DNA from 2 places in the Sporosarcina sp. FSL K6-2383 genome. Region 2 is predicted to be linked to the other one. Evidence: riboswitches for the same ligand, from Rfam matches in the RefSeq annotation. Region 2 holds a riboswitch; the other holds the start of a gene.

Region 1 (7,981 bases), 140 kb from region 2:
GCGTCGTAACACGAGGTTCACTGCTATCCGCTATGTCCAGCCAGTGGACGGAAACGGAGGAAAGCCAATGAATAACTTAACAATTTGGCAACAACTTGTCCAACAATCACAAATGCGCTGGGAAGAGGTACTTGAAGCAACGTCTGTCCATATTCAGCTCGTATTCTTCTCAATGCTCATTGCCATTGCTCTTGGAATTACACTTGGTATTTTGATTACACGGGTTCCAAAACTGACAACCGTCGTACTTGGTGGTGCTGGCGTTATGCAAACCATTCCAAGCCTTGCACTACTCGGTTTCATGATTCCCATTTTCGGGATTGGTGTCAAAACAGCAATCGCTGCCCTATTCCTATATTCCTTGTTACCGATTATCCGCAACACGTATGCCGGCATTAAAGACGTTGATAAAGCGACAACCGAAGCGGCAAAAGGGATGGGTATGACAAGTATGCAAATTCTATTCAAAGTGGAACTGCCACTTGCGCTTCCAGTTATCATGGCCGGCATTCGAACTGCAGCTGTCATTAACGTAGGTACAGCAACGCTTGCTGCATTTATCGGTGCAGGCGGACTCGGAGATTTCATTTTCCTTGGAATTACGCGCGGCATTGATGGTTTGATTTTACTTGGTGCAATTCCAGCAGCACTTCTTGCAATTGTACTAGAAACACTCTTCGGTGCGTTTGAAAAATGGACGACGCCGGAAGGATTGAAGTAAGTATGAAAAATAAATTTATTGTATTGATGTTGGTAGGCCTTATTGCAAGTATGCTGTCAGGCTGTATTTTCATCGAAAAAGATTCACTAACACTAGGCTCTCGGAATAATACAGAAAGTATCATTTTGTCACATGTCATGGGGCAATTGATTGAAAATAAAACAGATATCGAAGTCGTTTACAAAGAAAATCTCGGCGGCTCCAACGTCGTTTGGAACGCTATGCTGAACGGCCTAATCGATGTCGTACCCGATTACACGGGAACGATTGTCGTTAACTATTATCACGAAGACCCAGGCACAGCCGAGGAGACACTGGCGACTACCAAACGACTAGTCAATGAAGATGGCATTATCGCCTTCGACACATTCGGCTTCAATAATACGTACACATTAGCGTTAGATGAATCAAGAGCCGAGGAACTTGGCGTCAAGACATTCAGTGACTTCGCTAATGTCTCGGAAGACTTTATACTCGGTGCTGTCTTTGAATTTATCGACCGTCCAGATGGCTTGCCTGGATTCCAGGAAGAATATGGATTGAAATTCAAAGACGTCAAAGGAATGGATCACGGCATCATGTATCGTTCCATCGGCGCTCATGAAGTAGACGTCATTAACTCGTACACGACAGACGGTCAGTTACAAGATTACGACTTACGTGTGCTAGAGGATGATAAATCCTACTTTCCGCCTTACCATGCACTGCCCCTTGTACGAAAAGAAACATTAGTGGAGTACCCTGAGATTGAAGAAGTACTCGAGCAACTGGCAGACATGATTGACGAAGAAGCAATGCAGAAGATGAATGCTAAAGTGGATAATGAGGGAATGATGGTGGAGAAAGTTGCACAGCAGTTCCTTATTGAGTCAGGGTTAATGGAAGAATGATGAATGCGAAACCGCACCTCTCCGCAAGCGAGAGATGCGGTTTTTGCACGGCGTTTTGACGTTATGACCGGCATAAGCCACGTTATGACCGTCTTGAAGTTGTTTATGACCGCCACGAGCCACTTTATGACCGTCTCACATGAGGTTATGACCGCCACGCAAAATATCGCCTTCTTGCTTTACGTTTTGCCCACTACATGCTAGTGTTAAGTTAGTAAATTGTACACACTATATACTTTTGAACGATGAATGGGTACCGATATCGGTTTAAAAGGGAATCCGGGAAAATCCGGAGCTGTCCCCGCAACTGTAAGCGCTGACGACCGCCAAAAAAGCCACTGTGGAGTAAATCCATGGGAAGGCTGGCTGGAAGAATGAAGCGCGAGCCAGAAGACCTGCCCTCCATCGTTATGCGACACTTTCTTCGGGGGTTGAGAGGTGGAAGCGAGCAGGTTCCTACCATCAATCCGTCGTTATACGACTAAATCAAATGATGTGTGCGGTCCTATTCTGTTTCCAACGAATAATCCATGAGCGATGGCTCTACCGAAAAGGTAGAACTATCGCTTTTTTGTTTTGAAAAGCGAGATCAGCTTGATTCCAAACATAAATCATGGAAGGAGACAAATAATGTCTATGCAAACAAAACATCTCGATTTATTAACTAAATTATCCTTGGATTTTGGTACGAAGGCAGTAGCCTCTTTATTGGAAGCAAGTACATTATGGATCAAAAAATTCCCTAACGGTAGCTACGTAGACTGGTCACAGTCAATGATTTCACACTCGCTCAGCCAATTAAATGAGCACGAACCACACTGGACCTTTATCGCAGCACGAATTCATCTTCATGACCTCTATGCCAAGCAGCGTCACTCGAACATCTACACAGATTTCGCGGCACATACTACTCGATTAGTGACACTTGGTTTGTACGACCCGATTTTAGTTGAACGCTATTCACAAGAAGAACTTCGGCTTATCGGGAACCTAATCACCCCAGAAAGAGACAAATTATTCACGTATAGCGCCTTGCAAATGATGATGAGTAACTATATTACGAGGGATGCTGACAATGAACCTGTTGAACTACCCCAGGAACGATGGCTCATCATCGCAATGATCCTTATGCAAAATGAAACAGAAAAACGGCTTAAAAAAATAGCGGAAGCCTACTGGGCAATGAGTCATTTATATATGACCGTCGAATTGCCAACCTTGCTGAACGCTGGAAAACTTCAAAAACAAAATAATAACAAGCCAACAACGTTTACCAGCTACCTAGCTGTCTACCACATAGATATTACTAAGTTCCTTGACAGTACGATCGACGACAAAGTTGTCTATATCCCTGACTTATTTATGGAACAAGTTGAATCACGTGGCAATTGGCATTTATTTGACCCACATGAGGTGCAGGCTGTCATGGGCTATTCCCTTGAGGATTTTTATGATGAAAAGAAGGGGGCAGGCTCATTTCGTGAAAAATACATGGCATGTGTGCAGCATCCGAAACTTAGCAAAAAGACCATTTTCGCTATCGACCTTATGAAGCAGATCATGCATAGCCAACTAACAACTGGCTTTCCCCATCTAGTTTATAAAGATGAGATCAATCGAAAAAAGACGAACAAATATGCAGCAGTAAACGATGCCTTACATCCAAATCAAAGTATCCACTCGTCCATCAACCTTGGACGTGCAGTTCCTGCTGGTGTATTGGAGCGTCTCATTACGATTCAGGTGCGCATGCTCGACAATGCCATTGATTTAAACGCACAGTCAATGCCAAAAGACGTACACAATCGTGGTCTACTGCTAGGTACAACAGGCTGGCATCACTTGCTTGCCTTAAATAAAATTCGTTGGGAGTCTGTGGAAGCAGTAGAGTTTGCCGATGAATTATACGAGAATATCGCCTATTTAACGATTTCCGCTTCGATGGAGCTCGCGAAAGAAAAAGGGGCTTATCCTTTATTCAAAGAATCAGATTGGTATAACGGAGCATATTTTGAAGATAGGGGATACCTTTCAAAGTCATGGCAGAGACTTCGTGCCAATGTTGCGTTAAACGGTATACGGAACGCCTCTATGACGGCAATAGCATCCCTTTCATCGACAGCGACCCTAGCGGCTAGTACCATCGGAATTGAGCCTATTATTCAAAAGTGCTATCTAGATGAACAACTAGACAGTAGCATTCCAATCATTGCTCCAGATTTAAGCCCAGAAACACGTTGGTTTTATAAATCAGGATACTTCATCGACCAACAATGGACTTTGAAGCAAAATGCAGCCCGTCAACGCCATATCGATCAATGTATTTCACTCAACCTGTACGTACCAAATACAATTCAAGCGGCTGAATTACTAGTCCTGCATGTAAGCGCTTGGAATAGCGGTCTGAAGATGACAGGCTCTATCCATGCACATACGAATTCCCCATACTTTTTAAATACGGCGATTTCATTTTAATCAATCACGCCTCGGCGTGATTGCGTCCGGATTTTGAATTGATATTGGGGCCAGCACGAGGCTGGTCATGGAACCGTTGCCGCAGGACGCAGCGAACTTAGGTTACCTTCTTACTCCCTTCAAAATCTGTGACATCCGCCGGAGGCTTTATCTTCATTCAGCAGGGGTCTTCTGCTGAATGAAGATAAAAAAGGTGAGCAACTACACATAGTAGCTGCTCACCCTATTTTTAACGATTGCAAATGTCAATGACTGAACGAACTGCCTCTGCCGACTTATCCAGCGCTGTCTGCTCTTCATTTGTCAACGGAAGCTCAATGATACTTTCGATACCATTGCCACCAATCACAGTAGGAACGCCTAAATATAGCCCATTGTAGCCGTATTCACCCTCCAAATAAGCAATCGAGGGCAATATCCTCTTTTTATCCTTAATAATGGCTTCTGCCATTTCGACGAGTGAAGCGGCCGGTGCATAGTAAGCACTTCCATTGCCAAGTAAGGAAACAATTTCTCCTCCACCTTTTCTTGTGCGCTCCACAATTGCATCAAGACGATCCTGGGGTATAAGTTTCTCTAAAGGTATACCGCCAGCATAAGAATATCTAACGAGTGGCACCATATCATCCCCGTGCCCCCCTAAAACAAACCCCGAAATGTCTTCCACTGAAATATTTAACTCTTCAGCAACAAAAGTATTGAAACGTGCCGTATCCAATACACCTGATTGACCGATCACCCGATTTTTAGGGAATCCAGTCGTTTTATAGCACACATAAGTCATGGCATCTACTGGATTACTTAAAATGAGAATTGTGCTATCTGGTGCATATTTTTTCACTTGCTCCGATACAGCACGCATAATTTTTGCATTCGTCGTCACTAGGTCATCTCTACTCATTCCAGGTTTCCGTGCGATCCCCGCAGTAATGATAACCATGTCCGCGTCTTGAATATCTGCGTAGTTTGACGTCCCTGTAATTTTCACATTAAAACGTTGAATAGGTCCTGCTTGCAGCATATCCAACGCTTTTCCTTTTGTCGGGCTTTCTTGTTCAGGAATATCGAGTAAAACAATATCTCCCAATTCTTTTTGTGCTAATAGTAAAGCTACAGTGGCACCGGTATATCCCGCACCAATGACGGCGATTTTATTTCTTCGAAAAGCCAACTATACTCACCCTTTCACACGATTATTCCTCAGTTTTTTTGGTCGTTTGTGCTTTGCTAGCAGGTGCAGGCTTGGATTTTGTCTGTTGTTTTTTCGGATCAAGAGGCTTAACCATATTATAAACGGACTCATCCGGACGTGGAATGACATGTGATCCTAACAGTTCTCCTACACGCTTGGCAGCTTCACGACCTGCGTCGACAGCCGCTTGTACAGCGCCTACATCACCTTGAACGAGAACCGTTACGATTCCACCATCCACGAATTCTTGTTTAATGAGCCTGACATTGGCCGCTTTAATCATTGCATCTGCCGCTTCCATCGAACCGACTAATCCCTTTGTTTCAATCATTCCGATTGCTTGACTCATTGATTTCACCTCACTTCACTTCTGTTGAATCAATTATTCCAATCACTACTGCATCAATCGGAATGGGGTTATCTTTATCAATATAACGTGTTGAACCACCACTTGTTACAATGACTTGGTCACCGATTCCAGCACCGAGTCGATCAGCCGCGACGAAATGGGTCCTAACCGCATTTCCATGGGCATCCTCAGGTTGAATAATCAATAGCTTCACACCTTGTAGTCCTTCTTCTTTACGTGTCGCCCAAACGTTGCCAATCACTTTTCCTAGACGCATAGCCTATCACCTTTTTCTATTTTCTAACGGAAATAGATTTGCCTAAATCTCTTGCTGTATCACGTGCAAGTGCCGTAATGATTGTACCTTTTTCCACGATAATTTCAGATGCTTCAATGTCCCTGACATCATCATTGGATAACAATTTCTTGTTAAAGCTATGCTGCTTGTTAACAAGTATCTCAGGAGCACTTTGCTTCTCCACTACATGTTGACTAGCTTCACCCGAACGAACAACATAACCAATTGTCCCTTGTTTGATTAGCCCCGCATTTGCTTCATCTGTATCAATATGCATTTCTAAACGATAGCGCTCAGAAACTCTAATCTTCACATTCCGATAAGCAATCGGTCGTATACCGGCTGCTTCTACCGTGACATAATCGCCATCTTGTACACCCAAATTCGTGGCATCCTGGGGCTGCATATGAATATGTGCTTGGGCAACAATCAAGCCCTCCTCGAGATAAAGGCTTGCCTTTGTCCCGATTAACGTAAATGCTCCTGAACCTGCGATATTTCCTGATTCACGGAGCGGTGCCTTAATGCCAAGCTTCATAGCATCTGTCCAGCTGACTTCTGCTTGCGTCAACGAGCGTGCAGGGCCAAGTACACGAACACGTTCAATGCTCCCTCTTGGCCCCGCAATGACTACTGTCTCATTCGCTGCAAATTGGTTAGGTTGGGACAAATCGGATTTCTTTGTCAATTCGTACCCTTTCCCAAACAGTATCTCCACATGTTCTTGCGACAAATGGACGTGACGAGCAGAAACAGCGATTGGAATTGTATTAGCTGGAAGTACAGGTTGTTGTTTTGGTCCGCTATTTACTTTTGTTAGCTGACCAAGTACTTCCCCCACAATTTTTTCAATCAATTGCTGATTCATGTCGTTACCGCCTTTCCTTTACAGCACGTTACTATTAGTTGTCTGATTTAGGTAATAGTATTTCTAGCTCATCATGCGGTCTTGGAATGACGTGAACAGATAGCAATTCTCCTACACGTTGTGCTGCTGCTGCTCCTGCATCTGTAGCTGCTTTCACTGCACCTACATCTCCACGTACTAAAACTGTTACAATTCCGCCACCTACATGTACTTTTCCAACTAGATTTACACTTGCTGCCTTCACCATTGCGTCCGCTGCTTCAATTGCACCGACTAATCCTTTAGTTTCTACCATTCCTAATGCTGATCCTTCTCTGCTCATGTTTGTTTCCTCCTAGTAATTTTTAGTTTGATAGTTTCTTTACAATTTCATTGACTAGATCTTTCACCATGTCGGGATTGATCGCATCACTTGAATCCATAGATTTCAATACCTGAGAAACGACTTGCTGTGTTACATCTTCGTTTGTATCAGCTGTATGTTGCGGAAGCTGTACATCCTTTACGCCATAAGCCATTCGTTTAATGTTCAACAAATGCTTAGCCGTTACGTTATCAGATGTAATGTTGCCACCGAATGACCCACAGCCTAGCGTCATAGAAGGCATTAAGCCTGTTGTCCCGCCGACTGCTCCAACGGATGACATCGTATTGACTAAAATTCGTGAAACAGGCATATCAATTGCGAATTCACGTGCAATCGCATCTGTTTCTGTATGAATAGAAAGTGAATGTCCACGACCGCCCAAATTTAATAGGGACAAGCAAAGCTCTTTGGCGTGGTTCACATCCGATGCTACATACATCGCAAATACAGGCGATAACTTTTCAAGTGAGAAAGGAATATCCTTACCCACTTTTGTTTCCATCCCAATAATAACACGTGTTCCTTCGGGTATTGTGATGCCCGCCAGTTGCGCAATGAACTGTGGACTTTTCCCAACAATTTTTGGATTCACTTTTCCTGGGATAGGTGAAACTACTTTCTCCATGATGCGCTTTTCTTCATCTGATAAAATATATGCACCATTTTTCTTTAATTCACGGTTCACCAGCTCGACAACATTGCGATCTACTACCATCGCTTGTTCTGTTGCACAAATCGTTCCGTAATCGAATGATTTACTGTCGATAATATCCTTTACCGCTTTTACGATATTTGCAGAGCGTTCTATATAAACAGGAACA
Region 2 (7,981 bases):
CGACTGCCGCACCGGTCAAAATAGATCCGCCGATTAAAATCATAAACTTCCGACGTCTGACATTGACGCCTAAATGATGCGCACGTTCTTCGCCAAACAGCATAGCATTTAATTCACGGCGACATAGCCACAACATCATGGAGCCAATAATAACAAACGGCAAGATCATCGTGACATAATTCCAGCCGCGCATGGACACGCTGCCAAGCAACCAGCCGATAATTTGGCGCAGTTCTTCCCCTGTCAGCGCAATCATCAGCGATAGTACTGAGCCTAAAAATGAACCGAAGATAATACCTGTCAGAATAATGGTTTCCATCGTCATCGAATGGTCGACAAGACGAGCAAAGCCCAATACAAGGAACATTGTCAGTGCCGCACCAACCATACTAAAAATGGGTAGCGTATAAGTGCCCAAAACCGGAATGGAAATACCGAAAAAAAGCGTCATCACAGCGCCGACAGAGGCGCCGGATGACACTCCGAGGGTGTATGGATCAGCGAGCGGATTTTTGAGTAGCCCTTGAAAAGCAGCTCCTGCAATCGCCAGCGACGCACCGACAAGTCCTGCCAATACGACGCGCGGCATACGAATCTTCCATAGGATGTTTGTAGCCTTCTCATCCACTCCCGAACTCCATAACGTACTAATCGGTATATTCACAGAACCGATTGATACACCGAGCCAGACCACCGCCAGGAGCGTGGCGATGGATACGATGTAGGCGACACTAGATTTATTCATCAAACGCCTCTGGATAGATGGCTTTTGCTATTTCTTCCAAGCCTTCTGCAAGACGTGGGCCTGTGCGACTTGTCTTGTTTTCATTCACTTGAACAACTGCTTGGTTTTTGATAGCCGTAATGGAATCAAAGCCATCACGTTTATAAACATCTTCGACAGCTGTATCGATATAGTCATACATCACAACGATGACATCAGGATTGCGGTTAACGATTTCTTCCGGATCCATTATGAACCAATCTTCTTGGTCTGCGGCAATATTTTCTGCTCCCACCATTTCAAGGATTTGATTCATAAACGTATTGTTACCTGGTGTATAAATTTCTGGAGCTGGGGTTGTTTCAACAAAGACTGTTTTTTCATTGTCGACTGACGCTAGTTTAGCTGTCACTTCTTCAACTTTCACTTTCATGTCAGCAACAATTTTTTCAGCTTCTGCTGTTTTACCTGTTGCTTGTCCGATTGTTACAATCGTCCCGTATGTTTCTTCGAAGTCCAGTGCATTTTTCACAACGAATACAGATACGCCTGCATCACGGAGTTGTTGTAGACCATTTTCGCCTGCACCTAGCCCCGACTCATGTGCAAAAACAATTTCCGGGTCCATGGCAATGATTTTTTCAACGTCAAATTGCATACTACCGATTTTCTCTTTGGCCAATGCTTCTTCTGGGTAATCATCATAATCATTGACACCAATAATTTCAGTTGCAAGTCCAAGTGCAAATAGTATTTCCGTATTGCTTGGAGTCATAGAAACGATTGTTGCAGGTGCTTTTTCAAATAGTATTTCATTGCCTACTGCATCCGTTAATGTTACTGGAAATGCTGCTTCAACAACGTCTTCTTGTGCTGTTGCATTTACTTCCGGCTTATCATCTGTTGCAGTTGTCCCACATGCAGCGAGTAAAAACACTGCTAGTATTGACGTCAGCCATAATCGCCATATTTTTTTCATAGTGTTTCCCTCCAGTACTGTTCTAAATAAAAATCCCCCGTATGAGTACGGAGGATTGTTTAGTAAAAATGCGGTCGCATAGATGCACCGATTTCCACCAAACCTATCCGCGTAGGCTATCGGGTTGTTCATAAAGGCAGGTCTCCTGGCTCGTGTTCACATCGCTTCGCAATGTACTCACACATACAGTGGCGGGACCGCGTCGGCATTGAACCGACTTCCCTTTTAACCTCGTCTTTGATGGCGAGGCACCTTTATGTTTAGCTATGTAATTTTGTACATCTTTTAGTATACTACAAGTTTTCGTGGTGTCGAGAGGGGTGTAGATTTTACGATTACTGAACCTCGTGTGGATAAGCCATTTTTACTCCATTGAATGTGCCAGTGACTGGACACAGGATGTGGAGTGGGTATTTTTTTTGCTTGCATTCAATCTGCATTCGCTTGCACTCGTTTAGTGTTTGCTTGCAAACTGTGACCTTTTCCCTAACTAAAAGCGCCACACCAAGATGAATTCATCTTAGTCTGGCGCTTAAACGGATTACATTTTCTCCGGTGCAGAAACACCAATCAGTTTCAATGCATTTGCAATGGTCGTGCGTGTTGCCGTAATAAGTGCAAGTCTTGCTTCTGACAAGTCGCGATTCTCGAGGTCCAATACTTTTTCTGCATTGTAGAAACTATGGAATGTTGCAGCCAATTCTTGGATATACGTTGCGAGGCGATGTGGTATACGCATTCTTGCAGCGTCACTGACCACTTTCGGGAAATCTCCAATTTTCTTTAGTAATTCCAATTCTTTTTCAGCTTGCAATAAAGAAACATTATCCACAGACGCAGAAAGTCCTGTTTCATTGGCTTGTCGCAAAATCGAAGAGATTCGTGCATGTGCATATTGTGCATAATACACCGGGTTTTCATTGGATTGAGAAATGGCTAAGTCCAGGTCGAAATCCATTTGCGAATCGCCTGAACGCATGGCGAAGAAATAACGAACTGCATCAAGACCAACATCTTCCACAAGTTCTCGTAAAGTAACTGCTTTCCCTGTACGCTTACTCATTTTGAACTTTTCGCCATCTTTATATAACTGCACCATTTGTGCTACGTTTACTTCCAACGTATCACGGTCATAGCCAAGTGCTTCAATTGCGGCTTTCATACGAGGAATATAGCCGTGGTGATCGGCACCCCAAATGTTAATCAGCTTATCGAAGCCACGGAATAATTTATCTTCATGATAGGCGATATCCGGCAATAAATACGTGTATGTGCCGTCGTTTTTAATAAGTACACGATCTTTATCGTCCCCGAATGTCGTAGAGCGGAACCATGTTGCGCCATCTTCTTCAAAAACGTGACCGTTTGCACGTAGCTTGTCGAGTGCTACATCGATTTTACCATTTTCATATAATGATGTTTCTGAGAACCAAACATCGAATGATACGCGGAAATCAGCCAAGTCTTTCTTCAGTTTTGCCAATTCAAAATCAAGTCCGTGCTTACGGAAATAGTCAAAACGTTCTTGTTCAGAAACATTGACGAATTTATCACCGAATTCTTTCGCAAGCTCTTCTCCAATTCCAATAATGTCTTTTCCATGGTAGCCGTCTTCTGGCATTTTTGTGTCCAAACCAAGCGCTTGGAAATAACGTGCTTCAATTGAGTAAGCAAGGTTATTGATTTGATTGCCGGCGTCGTTAATATAGTATTCACGCGCGACATCATAACCAGCAAAATCAAGGACATTACTCAAGGAATCGCCAAGTGATGCACCACGTGCGTGCCCTAAATGAAGATCGCCAGTCGGGTTAGCTGAAACAAACTCGACTTGAATTTTTTCATTTGCCCCAGAAGTTGAACGACCATAATTTTCACTTTGCTCAAGAACTGTCTTAACGATATCCCCTAAGTAATCCGTTGCCAATTTAATATTCATGAATCCAGGACCTGCAATATCAACGGATTCAATAGATGTCCCGGATGTATCTAACTGTTCAAGAATCGCTTCTGCAATAGCACGGGGTGGTTTTTTCGCCAATTTTGTGAGCTGCATCGCAATGTTTGTCGCGTAATCTCCATTGTCTTTACTTTTTGGTGTTTCCAGCATAATTTCCGGTATCGCTGCCTCTTCTACAAGCTCAGCCGCAATAACCGCTGCGCGCAATGCCGATTTTACTTCTTGTTGAATTTGTTCTACTGCGTTCATATTGTTCCCTCCGTATATGTAATGGTCAATTCGTATATGCCAAGTAAAGATCCTTCCGCATATAGCTCGTAGGCTACGTGGAAACGTCCGGCTTGTTCATTAAATTCAAGTAGAGTTGTTTTGACAAGTAAATTAAATGATGCCGGACCATTGCCATAATTCCCCAGCCGCTCACCGTTTGAAATGAAAGGCAACCGCATCGTCACTGCGCCACTACGGAATATCAGTGCGTCCTCCGCACCCATTTTGACCGTTGTCAAAACGAGTTGACCATTTTGTTGCTCTTCATATTTCAAGTAATAGATTCCTTTTTTTTCGATGAGCTGACCAACTAGGTTCATCTCATGACTCTCCTGATCCTGTCCGGGATGCCGGATTGACGAATGGAGCTGGATATCCACCTTGCGTACTCTATCCTGCGTTTCCACAAGCTCACCGTCCTTTTTAATATGCATCTATCCATTATATCCTTTTTGCAATAGATTTTTCAATCTATCCGTATGATGCATGTTTTTATGTTCACTCCGTTTAATCTCTTTCCATGCGTCACATACTACATGTAACAACATCGACGGGACGGGATTGTATGCAACGGGTAGTGTATTTAAAAAAGGTAAAGAGACGTAAGGCTATCAAGCGGCTATTACTCCTCTCCGTTACGATGCTAACGGCGGTACTAACCGTTTTCTTATTGCTACGATTATATGCTCAGGTTACGGGAGCCCCCTCTTTAAGTGTGCCAAAAGCTTCCGTCTTTCTCGATAAAAGCGGCAAGCAAATTGGCGATCGCTTCACAGTTGAACGGCGCTATTGGGTTGACCTTGACGAGATGTCGCCCTTTCTAATCGACGCAGTCATTGCGACGGAGGATAAAAATTTTTATAGCCACAACGGCTTTGATTACCGACGAATTGCTGGGGCATTGCTGAAGGACGCTAAGGCAGGACGCAAAGTCGAAGGGGCTAGCACAATTACTCAGCAATACGCCAAAAACTTATATTTAACGTTTGAAAAGACCTGGAAACGAAAATTCGATGAGGCACTCTATGCATACCGTATGGAAATATTTTACGACAAGGATGTCATTTTAGAAGGTTATATGAATACGGTTTATTTTGGACACGGCATGTATGGCGTTGAGGCAGCTAGTAAATTTTATTTCGGAAAGCCTGCGAAAGAATTAACGTTAGAAGAATCTGCCGTCATCGTAGCGATTGCCAAAGGTCCTTCAATTTATTCGCCTATTGAAAGTCCTGAAAATTCGCAGAAGCGGAAAGCACTTGTCCTTTCACTTATGGAAGCACAGGGATACATCACCGCACGTCAAGAAGAGCGGGCAAATCTTGAACAAATTACGTTGAAGACACGTGAGTGGGCAGATTCGAAGCGCGTCGCTCCCTATTTTTTGGATGAAGTGTGGCGGGAAGCGGAAAAAGTACTAACTACCAAAGGACGCTCCCCCGCTGAAGGTGGTTGGACCATCCGCACAACATTGGACCCGCATCATCAGCAAAGCGCGGAGGAAGTAATCGCTAAATGGATGCCGAAAAGTGATTTACAAATCGGATTCATATCCATCGAACCAGGCACGGGCTATATTACATCACTTGTTGGCGGAGTAGATTATTCGGAAAGTCCATTTAACCGAGTCACACAAGCGAAGCGACAGCCCGGCTCCGCCATTAAGCCTGTGTTATACGCTGCGGCACTTGAGGAAGGTTTCAATCCACTCACTTTTTTATCGACCGAAAAAACCATTTTTACGTATGACGAAGGACGTTCAACTTATGAACCGAGCAATGTGAATGGCAAGTTTGCAGGACATCCTATTTCTCTCGCACAGGCATTGGCTATTTCTGATAATATTTTTGCTGTTAAAACGCTCGAAGAAATTGGCTATAAAAATTTTAGTAAAATGGCAGAAAAACTAGGCGTTAACATCACACTTCCTGAATCACCCGCTGTCGCACTTGGCACATCGGATGTTACGCTGTCCGATATGACAAGTGCCTATAATCGAATTGCATCAGGCGGCACTGAAATTAAACCGATGACAATTCTATCCATTGCAGATTCTGAGGGCAAAACGGTGTACGAGCATCCGAAGCAAAGCAAGAAGCATGTTATTTCTGAACAGGACGCATCCGTTCTTACTCATTTAATGACAGGCATGTTCGATCCTGTTTTTAATGATTACACATCCTCTACCGGGCTTTCCATGCGTCAAAAACAGACACGCCCCTATGCTGCAAAATCAGGAACAACGATTTCCGATCAATACCTAATTGGCTTCACGCCCTCGCTAACAGCAGGTATTTGGACAGGGTTTGACGTTGGTAAACAATTAGCTGACGCGCAGGATAAGGCCGCTTCCAAGAAAATATGGATTGATTTCATGGAGACGGTGCATAGCGGCAAGCCGGCCGAGCCATTCATCCCCCCACAAGGAGTCAACGGCGTCATCGTCGATGTGGAAACGGGCGGCATTGCGGTCAATGAATGCGAAAAGCAACGGCTCGTTTACGTGAAGGAGAAGGATATGCCTCAAAAACTGTGTACGGATAAGACGTTGAGAGAGCAGCGATCCTCTGGCGAAGATGACGGTGGTAAACTCGAGCTATTTCCGTTTTCATTTTTTGAGTGAGTGGTTTTGTTGAACGCGGAGCAGATGAGCGTTGGTTACCATGGTTCGTTGGACATTCCCGTGAAATGGTTGGACACTTTGCCCTTCCACCCCAGGATATCGGATACTCCCCGAGCCATAGCGCAATTATCTATATCAAAAAAGCTTTCCTCTCTTGAATGACTTCAAGGGAAGAAAGCTTTTTTACCGTCCTGGGCACTTACGAATACGGTATCACGCTTGGGTTTGTTTGATACGCTACTCGTTAGAAAATATACCATTTCGGTTGTCCTAGCTTACAAGTACAAGCTATATTTTTAGTGTACTTCCTTTCAGGCTGACATTCAACCTCCGAAAGGAAACTATGCAGTAAAGTTCACATATTGTTCATAATCTAAGCGATTATACGACAAGATCTGCATGTAACTTCGCTTCACTACGCTCCCACATTTCCTTATTGTGGCTAGAAAGAAATTCAGCAAGAATTTTCTTCGATTTATCATCCATGTCCGCGACCATAATATGGCGCTTCATCGACTTATCCATTCGATTGACATGATCTGCCAGTACTTTGTAGCCACGGCGCTTTTCACGATTCACAACCATTTCACAAGCTGTGACACCTGCGTAAAAAGGTCCATCTTCTTTAAAATCAATCGTCACCCAAACCAACCAGTACGGTTTGCCGCCCGCCGAGTCCTCACGATTCAGCGTGAACTTGATGCCTCGCTCCGTATCACTTCTCGCGTGCATAGCGCCAATTTCAATCTTCGCAAGCCCTTCGTCCACGTCAATAATGACAGGTGACACATTTTCTAACGACAATGAGCCAATTCCGAACCCTTTATGTCCATCTGTCGGATCATCTTTTATAATTGTAAAACCCATTTTCTGTTTTGGTTTTTGTTCATTTGTCATTTGTTTGCCTCCCCAACTCTGATAATATATACACTATACCGAATATATGCAGAAAGGGGGAACTGGAATGCCTTATGTAACTGTCAAGATGTTGGAAGGTCGTACAGAGGAGCAAAAACGTGCACTCTGTGAAAAAGTAACGGCGGCTGTTGTTGAAACAACTGGCGCACCTATTGAAGCTGTTGTCGTATTCATCGAAGAAATGCCTAAAAATCATTATGCTGTCGCTGGAAAACGTTTTAGTGATCAGTAACGAAAAGCGCAAGCACCTTGATAGGGGCTTACGCTTTTTTCATTGTACCGAGCAGCGTTGCAGTTCGGCGATGAAGTCGAATGCATCCGTCATCTCCTGCCCAGTGAAGTTTAACTTACTTTTTACAATGTGAACTTTTGCTATCTGTTCATTCTTATCGAGGTGATCGAAATAGAGCAATGTCGATACTAGTTCAAGGAACCTCGAACTTTTGCCATTCATCATATCCACGCAAACCGCTAGTGTTTCATGCGGAGTTTGGGCTGTTTCAAGAA

What was found. A riboswitch is a leader RNA that binds a small molecule or an ion and turns the genes downstream of it on or off. The one in region 2 is predicted to bind cobalamin.
Region 1: linked by a shared signal. The riboswitch ahead of MKZ10_RS04205 (ribonucleotide reductase N-terminal alpha domain-containing protein) and the one ahead of MKZ10_RS04855 (ABC transporter substrate-binding protein) in region 2 are both predicted to bind cobalamin.

What each region holds. Positions count from the first base shown of each region.
Region 1 covers NZ_CP152017.1:786,470-794,450, reverse strand. The annotation lists gene MKZ10_RS04220 (betaine/proline/choline family ABC transporter ATP-binding protein) at 1-71, shown strand, start outside; gene MKZ10_RS04215 (ABC transporter permease) at 68-721, shown strand; gene MKZ10_RS04210 (glycine betaine ABC transporter substrate-binding protein) at 724-1,611, shown strand; cobalamin riboswitch at 1,846-2,029, shown strand; gene MKZ10_RS04205 (ribonucleotide reductase N-terminal alpha domain-containing protein) at 2,242-4,086, shown strand; gene mdh (malate dehydrogenase) at 4,316-5,257, opposite strand; gene MKZ10_RS04195 (BMC domain-containing protein) at 5,280-5,627, opposite strand; gene MKZ10_RS04190 (EutN/CcmL family microcompartment protein) at 5,638-5,904, opposite strand; gene MKZ10_RS04185 (phosphate propanoyltransferase) at 5,921-6,793, opposite strand; gene MKZ10_RS04180 (BMC domain-containing protein) at 6,828-7,115, opposite strand; gene MKZ10_RS04175 (aldehyde dehydrogenase family protein) at 7,138-7,981, opposite strand, start outside.
Region 2 covers NZ_CP152017.1:922,500-930,480, reverse strand. The annotation lists gene MKZ10_RS04860 (iron ABC transporter permease) at 1-745, opposite strand, end outside; gene MKZ10_RS04855 (ABC transporter substrate-binding protein) at 738-1,703, opposite strand; cobalamin riboswitch at 1,821-1,974, opposite strand; gene argS (arginine--tRNA ligase) at 2,245-3,912, opposite strand; gene MKZ10_RS04845 (DUF1934 domain-containing protein) at 3,909-4,367, opposite strand; gene MKZ10_RS04840 (PBP1A family penicillin-binding protein) at 4,499-6,556, shown strand; gene MKZ10_RS04835 (YwhD family protein) at 6,938-7,453, opposite strand; gene MKZ10_RS04830 (2-hydroxymuconate tautomerase) at 7,521-7,706, shown strand; gene MKZ10_RS04825 (YwgA family protein) at 7,746-7,981, opposite strand, start outside.